2 regions of the Inediibacterium massiliense genome follow, and region 1 is predicted to be linked to the other one. Evidence: a T-box and tRNA genes for the amino acid it is inferred to sense, from the RefSeq annotation. Region 1 holds a T-box; the other holds one or more tRNA genes.

What was found. The T-box of region 1 lies ahead of pheS (phenylalanine--tRNA ligase subunit alpha). A T-box ahead of a tRNA ligase gene usually reads a tRNA of that ligase, here a tRNA-Phe.
Region 2: it encodes a tRNA-Phe, which carries the amino acid that the T-box ahead of pheS (phenylalanine--tRNA ligase subunit alpha) is inferred to sense. The anticodon was not compared.

The regions. Positions count from the first base shown of each region.
Region 1 covers NZ_LN876586.1:964,758-971,828, reverse strand. The annotation lists gene pheT (phenylalanine--tRNA ligase subunit beta) at 1-1,421, opposite strand, end outside; gene pheS (phenylalanine--tRNA ligase subunit alpha) at 1,436-2,455, opposite strand; T-box leader at 2,508-2,725, opposite strand; gene BN2409_RS08385 (TrmH family RNA methyltransferase) at 2,910-3,740, opposite strand; gene BN2409_RS08380 (potassium channel family protein) at 3,737-4,399, opposite strand; gene BN2409_RS08375 (TrkH family potassium uptake protein) at 4,413-5,777, opposite strand; gene rplT (50S ribosomal protein L20) at 5,898-6,257, opposite strand; gene rpmI (50S ribosomal protein L35) at 6,284-6,481, opposite strand; gene infC (translation initiation factor IF-3) at 6,505-6,963, opposite strand; ribosomal protein L20 leader region at 7,051-7,071, opposite strand, start outside.
Region 2 covers NZ_LN876587.1:185-7,255, forward strand. The annotation lists rRNA gene rrf (5S ribosomal RNA) at 17-133, shown strand; tRNA gene BN2409_RS08535 (tRNA-Met) at 140-216, shown strand; tRNA gene BN2409_RS08540 (tRNA-Glu) at 224-298, shown strand; tRNA gene BN2409_RS08545 (tRNA-Asp) at 304-380, shown strand; tRNA gene BN2409_RS08550 (tRNA-Thr) at 392-466, shown strand; tRNA gene BN2409_RS08555 (tRNA-Gly) at 474-547, shown strand; tRNA gene BN2409_RS08560 (tRNA-Arg) at 554-630, shown strand; tRNA gene BN2409_RS08565 (tRNA-Gln) at 636-711, shown strand; tRNA gene BN2409_RS08570 (tRNA-Lys) at 719-794, shown strand; tRNA gene BN2409_RS08575 (tRNA-Trp) at 820-895, shown strand; tRNA gene BN2409_RS08580 (tRNA-Pro) at 913-989, shown strand; tRNA gene BN2409_RS08585 (tRNA-Ile) at 994-1,070, shown strand; tRNA gene BN2409_RS08590 (tRNA-Phe) at 1,087-1,162, shown strand; gene BN2409_RS08595 (DMT family transporter) at 1,265-2,194, shown strand; gene BN2409_RS08600 (aminotransferase class IV) at 2,240-3,076, shown strand; gene BN2409_RS08605 (S41 family peptidase) at 3,205-4,431, shown strand; gene BN2409_RS08610 (PDZ domain-containing protein) at 4,525-5,622, shown strand; gene BN2409_RS08615 (sensor domain-containing diguanylate cyclase) at 5,624-6,640, opposite strand.

The sequences.
Region 1 (7,071 bases):
CTTGCAATCTCTTCTACAAAATCTATTTCCTGGGTAATATCAAATCTAAAGGTAGGAACTGTAACCATCATATTTTCTTCTTCATCTTGTACTTTCATCTCTAACTTTTCTAATATTTTAATCATTTCACTTTTAGATAATTTTGTTCCTAATAACTCATTGATTCTATTTGGTCTTACTAAAATATTTTTTTCTTCCTCTACTTTAGGATATATGTCAATAACTCCTTTGACAACTTTTCCTGCCCCAATTTGTTCAATAAGCTGGCAAACTCTATTGGCAGCCTTAAGTGCTAAGTCTAGATCTACTCCTTTTTCAAATCTCGCAGATGCTTCTGTTCTAAGTCCTAATCTTTTAGATGTAGTTCTTACAGAATCTCCATTAAAATTTGCTGACTCTAAAAGAATTGTCTGAGTACTTTTTGTAACTTCAGAGTTTAGTCCTCCCATGACCCCTGCTACAGCAACAGCTTTTTCTCCATCATAAATCATAAGCATATTTTCATCTATATTTCTTTCTGCCTCATCTAAAGTAGTAAAAGTTTTTTCCTCTGCGTTTTTTACTACTATTTTTTGATTTTTTAATTGATCTAAATCAAAAGCATGAAGAGGTTGTCCAAGTTCTAACATTACATAATTTGTGATATCTACTATATTATTAATAGAACGCATTCCCATTTTTCTTAATCTATTTTGTAACCATTGAGGAGAATGAGTGACCACTACATCTTTTATCACTCTTGCTACATATCTTTTGCAAAGTTCATTATTTTTTACTTCTATAGATGCATAGTCCTTAATATCCTCTGTTTCTTCTTTTATATTGATATCAGGATACTTTAAAGATAGATTAAAAGTTGCGGCAGTCTCTCTTGCCATTCCTATTACACTTAAACAATCGGGACGATTTGGAGTAATCTCAAACTCAATAACATGATCATTTAACTCTAATATATCTTTTATATCTGTTCCTAATGGGTACTCTTCATCTAATATATAAATACCATCCTTGATTTTATGTGTAGGGAATACCTTATCATTAATTCCTAATTCTTCTCCACCACACATCATTCCATTAGATACAATCCCTCTAAGCTTTCCCTTTTTAATTTTTGTTCCATCAGGCAATTTTCCTCCATGTAATACAACAGGAATATATTGACCTTCTTCAACATTTGTAGCTCCTGTAACAATCTGAATTACTTCTTCTCCAATGTCTACTTGTGTTACAACAAGCTTTTGTGCATCTGGATGAGGTTTAATTTCTAATATTTTTCCTACTACTATTTTTTCTATATTCTCTCCTAACATTTCTACTGTCTCTATATTGGATCCAGACATAACAAGTCCATTGCTTAAAGTATCTATATCTAAATTTTTAATATCTACATAATCGTTTAACCACTGTGTTGATATAAACATCTATATACCTCCCTTTAGAATTGTTCAATAAAACGCATATCATTTTCAAATAGAAGTCTTATATCTTCTATTCCATATTTTAACATAGTGACTCTATCTAGTCCCATTCCAAAAGCAAATCCACTATATTCTTCTGGATCTATTCCACATTCTTTTAATACATTTGGATGAACCATTCCTGCTCCTAATATTTCAATCCATCCACTTCCTTTGCACACCTTACAACCTTCTCCTTCACACTTAAAACAAGTTACATCTACCTCAGCACTTGGTTCTGTAAATGGGAAATGATGAGGTCTAAATTTTGTTTTTGTTCCTATTCCAAATAATTGTTTTGCAAATAAATCCAGTGTTCCTTTTAAATCTGCCATAGTAATACCCTTATCTATTACAAGCCCCTCTACTTGATGAAACATTGGAGAGTGTGTAGCATCCAATTCATCAAATCTAAAACATCTTCCTGGAGAAATAATTTTAATAGGTGGAGTTTGTCTTTTCATGGTACGGATTTGAACAGGAGATGTTTGAGTTCTAAGTAAAATATCTTCTGTGATATAAAATGTATCACTCATATCCCTTGAAGGATGGTTTTTAGGAGCATTGAGTGCATCAAAATTATGATATACCGTTTCTACTTCTGGCCCTTCTGCAATTTTAAATCCCATTCCTATAAAAATATCTTTTATTTCATCTAATACTTTTGTAAGAGGATGTTTATGTCCTAACTTACATTCTGTTCCTGGCATAGTAACATCTATGGTTTCTTTTTGAAGTCTAATGTTTTTTTCCTTTTGTTTTACAGCTTCTATTGCCTTTTGTAATGAACCTTCTATTTCTTCTCTTACTTCATTGGCAATTTTACCAATAAGAGGTCTTTCCTCATTAGATAAATCCTTCATGCCTCTTAAAACTAAAGTCAATTCTCCCTTTTTGCCTAAATACTTTACTCTAATTTGCTCTAAATCCTGCATACTTTTAGTAGCTTCAATAGCACTTTTGGCAAGATTTTTTATTTTTTCTAATTGATCCTTCATTTTCATACTCCTTTCAGATTACCTTTTTATATACAAAAAAATCTTCATCCCCAAAAGGGACGAAGACTGCTCCGCGGTACCACCCTAATAATTGAATATTTCAACCACTTATTGACATAACGGCGTCTACCGATAGGACCTACGATTATTTCAATCCTATAGTTCAAGAGTGAACTTCAGTTAGATTTCCCTTTAAAAATGCTCTCAGCTTATAACATTTTCTCTCTGTAAAGAATCCTATAACCTACTTTTCTCTATCCTCACTGTTTTTGTTATAAATGATTTGAAATCATTTGTTTATAGCCTAAATAGGCATGAATATTTCCTGTTAATAAAAAAATTTCCCAAAGCCATTCTGCTGTAGCGAGCATCATGCTCACACCCCTTTTATACTACTTTTCCTTCATTATAGCATAGCAAAATAAGGTTTACAAGAATGGCTTACTCCATTTTGTCATATTTTTAAAATTTTCTGATTCCTTCTTTGTCTTACAGCTTCATACATAACAATAGAAGAAGCTACAGAAGCATTTAACGACTCTGCACATCCAATCATAGGAATTTTCACTACAAAATCTGAACAATCAATGACTTCTTTTTCTACTCCATTTCCTTCATTTCCTATAATAATAGCCACATTTTTTGTATAATCTATTTCATCATAATAATAGCTTGTATCTAAGCTTGTAGTGATAATATGTATTTTTTGTCCTTTTAATATTTCTAATATATTTATGGTTTCTTCCATGTGGATAATAGGCATATGAAAAATAGATCCCATAGTAGATCTGATTGTTTTTAAATTATATAAATCTACACATCCTTTAGATAAAAAAACTGCATCAACTCCTGCTGCATCTGCAGTTCGAATCATAGTACCCAAATTTCCTGGATCTTGAATTCTATCTAATACTAAAAATAATCCATTAGATTTTTTAAAGATTTTCTCTATTTCATACTCCTCCATAGAAAGAATTCCTAAAATGCCTTGTGGTGTTTGGGTATCCGAAAGCTTTATAAATAAAGGCGTTGGAACTTGATAAACCTTTATTCCTTTATGCAATAAAATCTCTAAAATTTCATCTGCATCTTTACTTTTATATAATTCTTCACAAAATATAATATATTCTATGCTTTTCTTATTTTCTATAGCATCTTTTATAATTCTTATGCCCTCTATGATATATTTCTTCGTTTTTTGTCGATATTTCCTTTTTTCTAATTGTTTTGTAGTTTTGATGACTCCATTGTCCTCAGAGGTGATATACACGATTGACGACTTCATTTTATACTTTCTGCCTTTCTTTCAATTTTTTGTATATCATCATTATGTCCAATTACAACTAATACATCATCTTTTCTTACAATATCTGTAGCACTTGGAGCTATATTGATTTCTCCTCCATGCTTAATAGCCATTACATTGATTCCATATTTCGCTCTCATATCTAATTGTTGTAAATTTTTTCCTTCCCATTCTCCTAATGAAGAAATCTCTACAATACTGTAGTCTGGAGCTAGTTCTATATAATCTAATATATTAGAAGATACAAGATTGTGAGCTACTCTTACGCCCATATCCCTTTCTGGAAATACAACTCGATCTGCTCCAATCTTATATAAAACCTTTGCATGTAATTCACTTTGTGCTTTTGTTACTACATACTTTACGCCTAATTCTTTCACAAGTAAAGTGGCCATAATAGAAGATTGTATATTAGAACCAATTGTAATGACAGCAACATCAAAATTTCTGATTCCTAAAGCTTTAATAGCTCCTTCCTCTGTAGCATCTGCTTGTACTGCATGGGTTACAGAATCTGCAATACCTTGAATTACATCTTCATTTCTGTCAATAGCCAATACATCATATCCAAGTCCGTATAGTGTTCTTGCGACACTTGAACCAAATCTTCCACAGCCAATTACTACAAATTGCTTCATATATAACACCCCTTTATCCTACAATTACTCTTTCTTCTGGATATTTGATAAGTCCTTTATTCTTTTGTTGCATTTTAGCTAATGCTAAAGCTATAGTAAAAGGCCCTACTCTTCCTGCAAACATGGTAAAAATCACTACAATTTTTCCCATTATACTTAAGCTTGGTGTAATCCCTAACGACAAACCTACGGTTCCAAAAGCAGAAGTAGCCTCAAAGAAAATTTCAATAAATGAATGGTTGTTGTCTGTAATAGATAAAATCATAGTAACACCTATAATTAAAGCCATACTAATTCCTATAACAGCTAAGGATCTATTGACAATATCCCTAGGAATTCTTTTTTTAAACACTTCAGTATCTTCTTTTCCCTTAATCACACAAATAATTGTCCAAACAATTACCCCAGCTGTAGTAGTCTTCACTCCTCCCGCTGTAGACCCAGAAGAACCTCCTATAAACATGAGTACAATAGTAATAAAAACAGTTGCCATAGAAAGCTGATCCATAGGCAATGTATTAAATCCAGCTGTTCTAGGAGTAACTCCATGAAATAAAGCTGACAATACCTTTCCTTTAAAAGGTAAGCTTCCTAATGTTGCTTCATTACTATATTCTAACAAAAATACACTCAAAAAACCAAATAAAATTAAAATTCCTGTAATATATAAAACAAGCTTTGTATGAAGACTATATTTTGCAAATTTTCTTTTTTGTAAAACTTCAACAATGACTGTAAAGCCTAATCCTCCCAAAATAATTAAACCACATATTGTAAAATTAATCAAAAAATCATCTGCAAATCTTGTAAGACTTGTAAAATTCCCCATAAGATCAAAGCCTGCATTACAAAAAGCAGAAATAGCATGAAATAAACTCATTCCTATTCCTTTATAAGTTCCATACATTGGAATAAACCTCAAAGAAAGCAAAAATGCACCTATTCCTTCTATTATAAAAGTTGTAATGAGTACATATCGAGTCAGTCTTACAACTCCTGCTGTATTAAATTGATTTAACGCTTCCTGAATCACAAGTCTTTCTCTAAGAGTAATCTTTCTTCTGATAATTAAAGCAAAAAATGTAGCCATTGTCATAAATCCTAATCCACCTACTTGAATGAGCAAAATAATAATTGTTTGTCCAAAAGTAGTCCAATAAGTAGCTGTATCTACTACTACAAGTCCCGTTACACAAACAGCTGAGGTAGATGTAAACAATGCATTAATAAATCCTATACTTTTTCCTGATATAGATGCAATAGGTAAACTTAAAAGAATAGCACCCATTACAATTACACTTGCAAATCCTATTACAATAATTTGTGAAGAAGTTAATTTTAACTTTCCCATTGTTCTATTTTTCTCTATTTCAATCACCCCTAATTTTGCGTATCTACATTTATTATAGCATACTCAAAATAAAACCCTAGGGTTATTATGAACACGGATAGACGAAAATATGAATGAAAATGAAAAATAGACTCATATAGAGTCTATTTATGCATTTACTTTTTGTTTTGCAACTTCTGCTAATTGTGCAAAACCTTCTGCATCATGAATAGCCATTTCAGATAACATTTTTCTATTGATTTCGATACCTGAAAGTTTTAATCCATTGATCAATTTGCTATAAGAAATTCCATTCATTCTTGCTGCTGCATTGATTCTTGCAATCCAAAGTTTTCTAAAATCTCTTTTTCTTAATTTACGTCCTACATATGCATATCTTAAAGATTTCATTACAGCTTGATTTGCAACTCTAAAAAGTTTGCTCTTCGCACCATAATAACCTTTCGCAAGCTTTAATATTTTTTTATGTTTCTTTTTTGCATTTACTGCTTTTTTTACTCTTGCCATATTTTTCTACCTCCTTTACCTTTTATCTATGCGTATGGTAATAATCTTTTTACTCTTTTTTCTTCTGATTTTGGCATAATAGCAGCCTTACGTAAATTTCTTTTTCTCTTTGTTGTTTTCTTTGTTAGGATATGGCTTTTATAAGCTTTTGCTCTTTTTACCTTACCTTTTTTAGTTAATTTAAATCTCTTTGCTGCTGCACGATGTGTTTTCATTTTTGGCATAATAATTTCCTCCCCTCTAGTATCTAAGCATTTTTAGGTGATAGAAACATTGTCATATTCCTACCTTCTAAGTTCGGCTTTTTCTCTACAGTACCAGCTTCAATAATAAGTGCTGTAAATTTTTCCATTACTTCATACCCTAATTTGGTATAACCCATTTCTCTTCCTTTAAATCTTAAACTAACTTTTACTTTATCTCCTTTAGAAAGGAATTTAATGGCATTGTTTGCTTTTACAGCTAGATCGTGTTCTTCAATATTTAGGCTTAATCGAACTTCTTTTACATTAATAATCTTTTGTTTTTTCTTTGCTTCTTTTTCTTTTTTGGACAATTCAAATCTGTACTTTCCATAATCCATAATTCTGCATACTGGTGGTTTTGCTTGAGCAGCAACCTTTACTAGGTCTAATCTTTTTTCTATTGCCATGTCTAATGCCTTTTTTGTAGGAACAATTCCTAGCTGCTCACCTTCTGCATCAATTAACCTTACTTCACGATCTCGAATCTCTTCATTGATTTCTAACTCTTTAATGGTTTAACACCTCCTATGAAATAGATAAACTTTTATATACAAATAAAAAAGCGAATG
Region 2 (7,071 bases), on a different contig from region 1:
GTACATTTGTATCTTATCCAGTGACAATAGCGAGGAGGCTACACCTGTTCCCATATCGAACACAGAAGTTAAGCTCCTCAGCGCTGATGGTACTTGGGCGGTAGCGCCCTGGGAGAGTAGGTCGTCGCTGGTTTGATGTGGCGGCGTAGCTTAGTTGGCTAGAGCGTCCGGTTCATACCCGGAAGGTCGGTGGTTCAAGTCCACTCGCCGCTACCATTATTAAGGCCCATTGGTCAAGCGGTCAAGACACCGCCCTTTCACGGCGGTAACCCGAGTTCGATTCTCGGATGGGTCACCAATTTTGGCTCGGTAGTTCAGTTGGTTAGAATGCCAGCCTGTCACGCTGGAGGTCGAGGGTTCGAGCCCCTTCCGAGTCGCCAATTTTATATTAGCTGGTGTGGCTCAACGGTAGAGCAGCTGACTTGTAATCAGCAGGTTGGGGGTTCGATTCCCTTCGCCAGCTCCATATATATGCGGATGTAGTTCAATGGTAGAACTCCAGCCTTCCAAGCTGGTAGCGTGGGTTCGATTCCCATCATCCGCTCCAATTTATGGGTTCATAGCTCAGTTGGATAGAGCAACGGCCTTCTAAGCCGTGTGTCCGGGGTTCGAATCCCTGTGGACCCGCCATATAATGGGGTATAGCCAAGTCGGTAAGGCACCAGACTTTGACTCTGGCATGCGTAGGTTCGAGTCCTGCTACCCCAGCCATGAATTTGACCCATTAGCTCAGTAGGTAGAGCACTTGACTTTTAATCAAGGTGTCCCGCGTTCGAGCCGCGGATGGGTCACCATTATGTTTTTCTTGATTCACATCGGAGGGGTATAGCTCAGTTGGTAGAGCAGTGGTCTCCAAAACCACGTGCCGAGGGTTCAAGTCCTTCTGCCCCTGCCAATGTTTTACATAAATATCGGGGTGTAGCGCAGTTTGGTAGCGCATCTGGTTTGGGACCAGAGGGCCGCGGGTTCAAATCCTGCCACCCCGACCATTTTGGGCTTGTAGCTCAGGTGGTTAGAGCGCACGCCTGATAAGCGTGAGGTCGGAGGTTCGAGTCCTCCCAAGCCCACCATTTTAAATATATATTTGCCCAGATAGCTCAGTCGGTAGAGCAGGGGACTGAAAATCCCCGTGTCGGTGGTTCGATTCCGCCTCTGGGCACCATGAAGAAATAGCAAGCATAATATATATGCTTGCTATTTCTTTGTATGTAAGGATATTTTATATGGTATGATAAATATGTGTATAGTATTATAGGAGGAAATTATGAGTACAAAAAAGGTATATAGTTTATTAATTGTAGCAGTGATTTTTTGGGGAACTTCTTTTGCTACAGCAAAGGTAGGAATGGGGGATTTAGCACCTGCTCATTTTTTATTTTTGAGAATTTTTTTTGCAGCAATTGCTTTTTTCTTTATTTTAAGGAGAATGGAACCAGAAAAAAGAAAATTACATAAAGAAGATTTTCCGTATATGATGTATTTAGGATTTATGGGATTTATAGGATATTTTATTGTACAATATACAGCGCTACATTTTACAAGTACAGTAAATGCTTCTTTAATTGTAGGAATTGCTCCTATTATAATTGCAGTTTATGGGACAATTTTTTTAAAGGAAGAATTAAATATTTATAGAATACTAGGTATGATGTTATGTTTTATAGGGATATTGGCAATCATTACAAAAGGTCAATTAGGAGGTCTTTTTAAAAGTAAAACTTTATTTGGAGATTTTTTAATGATTTTGGATGCAGGGATGATGGCTGCATTTTCTATTGGGTCAAAGAGCATACTAGAAAAGTATGATCCTTTTATTGCGATTGCTCATATTAATACGGCATCCCTTGTACTTTTAATTCCTATTATATTGATTCCTAATTCTTTATCGCCTGTTTCTTTTATTTATGTTATTTCAAAACTAAGTATAAAAAATATTTTAGGTGCACTATATTTAGCTATTACTTGTACAGTTATAGGGTATTATGGATGGTATATAGGAATTAAAGAAATTGGAGCTTCTAGAACGGCTGTTTTTAATTATATCAATCCATTAGTGACTTCTATTGTTTCTATGGTTATGTTTCAAGAAGATCTTAGTATATTTACTCTTTTAGGAGGAATAGGAATTATTATAGGAGTATCACTAAATAATATGAAAATATCTTTGGGAAAGAGGTCTGGAAGAGCATCATAAAATGGAATATAATAGAATAAGAATATATTAAGTAGGGGTGAGCAAATGAAACCAGAGGCTTTTTTAAGTTACTATATTTATAATGAAGAAGTATATAAAACAGAAGAAATCCATCCGTTTGAAGAAATTTCTTCGTCTATGATTTATGAGGTTATTCGAATTATTGATGGTATTCCTCTTTTTTTAGAAGAACATTTAGAAAGATTAAGAAAATCAGCAAATATTTTAAATCAAGAGGTACATAAGTCTGATGAAGAAATAGAAAAGGAAATTCTTCAATTGGTTTTAATGAATGATTGTAAAAATATAAATGTAAAACTTCTTTGTACCAATTTGGAAAAAGAAAAGCAAGATTTTTTCACTTATTTGATTCAAAGCTATTATCCAGAAAAAGAGGTGTATGAGAAAGGAATTCATACAGTTTTGTATCATTCAGAGAGAAAAAATCCTAATGCAAAGGTACTCAATACTTCGTTTAAAGAAAGGGTAAAAGAACTTTTAGAAAAAGAAAATGCTTTTGAAGCAATTCTTGTAAACGAAGATGGATCTATTACAGAAGGAAGTCGTTCTAATATGTTTTTTGTAAAAAATAGTAAGGTTTATACAGCTTTAGGGAAAAATGTTTTATTAGGAGTGACTAGAAATAAGATTATGGAGGTTTGCAAAAGTTTAGGAATAGAAGTAATAGAAAAGTCTATTAATGAAAGTGAAATCCCTACTTTGCAAGGAGCTTTTATGTCTGGAACTTCTGTGAATGTGTTACCTATTGAAAGTATAGGAGATGATCATATGAATTCAGTTCATGATCCTATTATTGAAAAAATAGGAAGTGGATACATAGAAGAAATGAACAAATATCTTCAAAGCAAAAGTGCCAAATAAATTCTTGGCACTTTATACATTTACAAAGACTTAAATAGGTGATATGATGTGAAAAAAGATTTTGTGATATTCAAGATGGCAAAGGAATAATATATGGATGTAAAATAAAGTATTGAGGTGAAGAAAATATGATAAGTAAAAAACGAGCCATAACAGGAGCAATCATATTAGTATTGATAACGGGAATTTTTACTTTTACTGTAAGCAATATTGTAGGATTGACAGTAGGAGATAAAGTAGTAATTTCAAAAAGAGATTATACATACTATAAAGACTTAAACAAAACTTATGGAAAAATGTTAGGACTTAAGGAATATATTAATGAAAATTATTATAAACCAGTCAATGAAGCAAACTTTGAGGATTGGCTTATTAGAGGATTGTTTGCTTCATTAGAAGATCCATATTCACAGTATATGGATAAAGCAGAGTTTGCTACATTTATGGAACACACAGAAGGAAACTATTATGGTGGAATTGGTGTCATTATGACTCCAGGAGAGGATGGACTCATTACTGTAGTAGAACCTTTTCAAGGCTCTCCTGGGGATCAAGCAGGTCTAAAGCCTGGAGATAAGATTATAGGAGTGGATGGAGAAGGTGTTATTGCAGAAAGATTAGATCAAGCTGTTACAAAAATAAAAGGAAAAGAAGGTACAAAGGTTACCTTGACTGTTCTTAAAAAAGGAAGTAAAGATCCGGTAGATGTTGTAATCACAAGAGAAAAAGTAAGATCTCAAACTGTATCTACAAAGATGTTAAAGGATCATATAGGTTATATTCGTATGAGCATGTTTGATGAACATACTTCAGAGGACTTCTTAAAAAGATTAAAAGAATTAGAAGATCAAAATATAAAAGGATTGGTTATTGATTTAAGAAATAATCCAGGAGGATTATTGGATGAATGTGTAAAAGTAGCAGATCGATTGTTAGGAGAACAAACCATTGTATATACAATGGATAGAGCTGGCAAGAAAGAATATAAAAAATCTAATAAAGATCATGTAAATTATCCTTTTGTATTATTGGTTAATAAAGGCAGTGCTAGTGCCTCTGAAATTTTATCTGGAGCTGTACAAGATACAAAATCAGGTGAGTTAATAGGAACGACTACCTTTGGAAAAGGACTTGTACAACAAATTCAAGGATTAAAGGATGGTTCAGGTTTTAGATTGACTACAGCTCAATATTTTACACCAAATGGGACTTATATCCATGGAAAAGGAATTGCTCCAGATATTGAAGTACCCCTTCCAAAAGAATTAGAAGAAAAATTATATCTTATTACTTATGAGGAAGATGTACAGTTACAAAAGGCTGTAGAGGTTTTAGAAGAAAAAATAAAGAAATAAGTTTAGAATATGAAAAATATGGGAAAAATGAATAGTGAATTGAAAAGCGTCCAAAAGTTTATGGACGCTTTTGTTATATAAGGAGGTGATGCTTTGAATTATTTTTTACAGCCTTCATTTTTGTTTATTTTCATTCTTTTATGTATACAATATAAAAAAATTTATAAAAGAAGAAAAAAAATTATAGGAAGATCTCATGGTGTAAAGCATATGTTATTTTATGCAATAGGGATAGGTTTATTAGGAGGAATTTTAGGAAGCGTAATCATACTTCAGTTAGGGACGGTTATCAACTTTATGAATTTTATATATGTTCTTCCTTTATCGATCATTCTTATGCTCATTCATCCTAGATATATATGTTTTTCTTATTCAGGGGGATTGTTATCTTTAGGAAGCTTAATTTTTGGGTTCCCAAGGATAGATGTACCAAGTATTATGGAGATTATTGCAATTTTTCATTTGATTGAAAGTATTTTAATTTACTTTGATGGAGATAAAGAGGCCATTCCTATCTTAATAGACGATGAAAAATATGGAATTATAGGTGGATATATGATGCAGAGATTTTGGCCTATTCCAATAATATTTTTTCCTGCATTTTGTATAGCTGCTTTAGGATATGGAGATTTAGCTTTAGGGGAAATTCCAAAAGAAAAGTGCAAAAAATCTGGAAAAAGGTTATTTGTGTACAGTATAAGTTTACTGATTTTAGCTATTTTATCAAGAAATATTTATGGTATAAAATTTATTGCAGCTTTATTTGCTCCTATAGGCCATGAGATCCTTATTGTGTATGGACAAAGGAATGAGAAAAAAAAGATACCTGTTTTTAGAAGTCATAGCAAAGGAGTTACTGTACTTGATTTATATAAAGGAGGAGTAGGAGAGAAAATAGGTTTTGAAAGAGGAGATATTATTTTAACTATGAATGGACGAATTGTATATGATAAAAGTCATATACAAAAGCTGTTACAAGATGGTCTTTATAAACTCTCTATAAAGGCTATAGATTTACATGGTAAAATGAAGATTTTAGAATATAAAGATTCACAACATAAAATAAAAAACTTAGATATTTTAGTGATACCAAAAAATACATCCTTTGTATTTGATATAGATGAAGAAAAGGGAATTTTAAGAAGATTCATAGGTAAGTATACAAAATTGAAAAAAACCGTATGTTCTTAAGCTACATACGGTTTTTTTTGTTACTTTTATTTTTATACATACGAGAATCTGCAATTTTGAATAGTTCCTTATGATCTGTAGAATCTTTAGGAAATTCAGCTATTCCAAAGCTAAAATCTACAAAAAATTTATTTTGATCATAAGTAAGAGGATTTTCACTGATTTTTTGAAAAATAAATTCTATTTTTTTCTGAGTCTGTTTTAAATTGGAATTTAAAAATATGAGTACAAATTCATCTCCTCCAAATCTTCCTAATACATCAGAAGATCGAACATTATTTTTTAGGATATCTGCAAAATGTTGTATGGCTAAGTCTCCTGCTAAATGTCCATATACGTCATTAATTTTTTTAAGATTATTTAAATCGATCATACATAGACAAAATTGTTCATTATATCTTAGTGCACGTTGATAGATATTATTAAAAAGTTCATCAAAATAATGTCTATGATAAAGATGAGTAAGACCGTCGTATCTAGATAAAAATAAAGTTTTTTCAAAAAGAAGTAGATTTTTTATAGCAACTGCTAATTGCCCTGTTAAATATTCTAATATGGCAATATCTTCTTCATTAAAAATGCCATCATGAGAAATATTATCTATATTGACAATTCCATATACTTGGTTATCAATGAGAATAGGCATACGCATAGTAGATTTAATTTGTAATACCTTTGCATTTTTTAATAGATTGTAATTTTTGGAGGACATCTTTTCATAATTAAAATGATCAGGGTTTGGTATAATAATAGATTTGTAATTTTGATGATGTCCTAAAAAAAGTTCTTCAGAAGATAATTTAACTTTTGAAAGTTCTTCTAAATTAAATCCATGTACTGCTTTAAATTCAAATAGATTATCTTCATTTTTTATTAAAATGCTTGCTGTATCTGCTTTATCAATTACTTGTACCATACTATTTACAAAGAGTCTTAATAATTCTTCCATATTTTCAATGGAAACAATAGAATTACTAATTTGAAGTATGATATCTTTCATTTCATTATATTTTTGCATTTCTTTAGTGGTTTGTAGATGTGTGCTTATTATTCTTTGATTGATCGTATAGTAATAAAAACAGATACATCCAATAATTAAAGATAGTATTACAGGATAGAAAAAAGGTAAACAGTTACCTAAGAAATAAAAAAAATAATGTAATATGAAAGGAATACTTACAAGCAAAATAAAAAAATAAAAATTTACTTTTTTGCTTTTATTTATCACAGAATTCACCTACAATTTTATTGATATATCAAAATTTTTCTAACAACAATTGCATATTTGTAGAAATATTATCATTATTAGAATAAAAAGGGTATTATTACTAAAATATGTTCTATCTTTTTATTATATACTATTCATAAATAATTGAAAATGTTTTATAAAAAAGTATTTAAGTAAAACAAAAAATGTCTATAGTAAAAATATACTATTTTTTACAATAT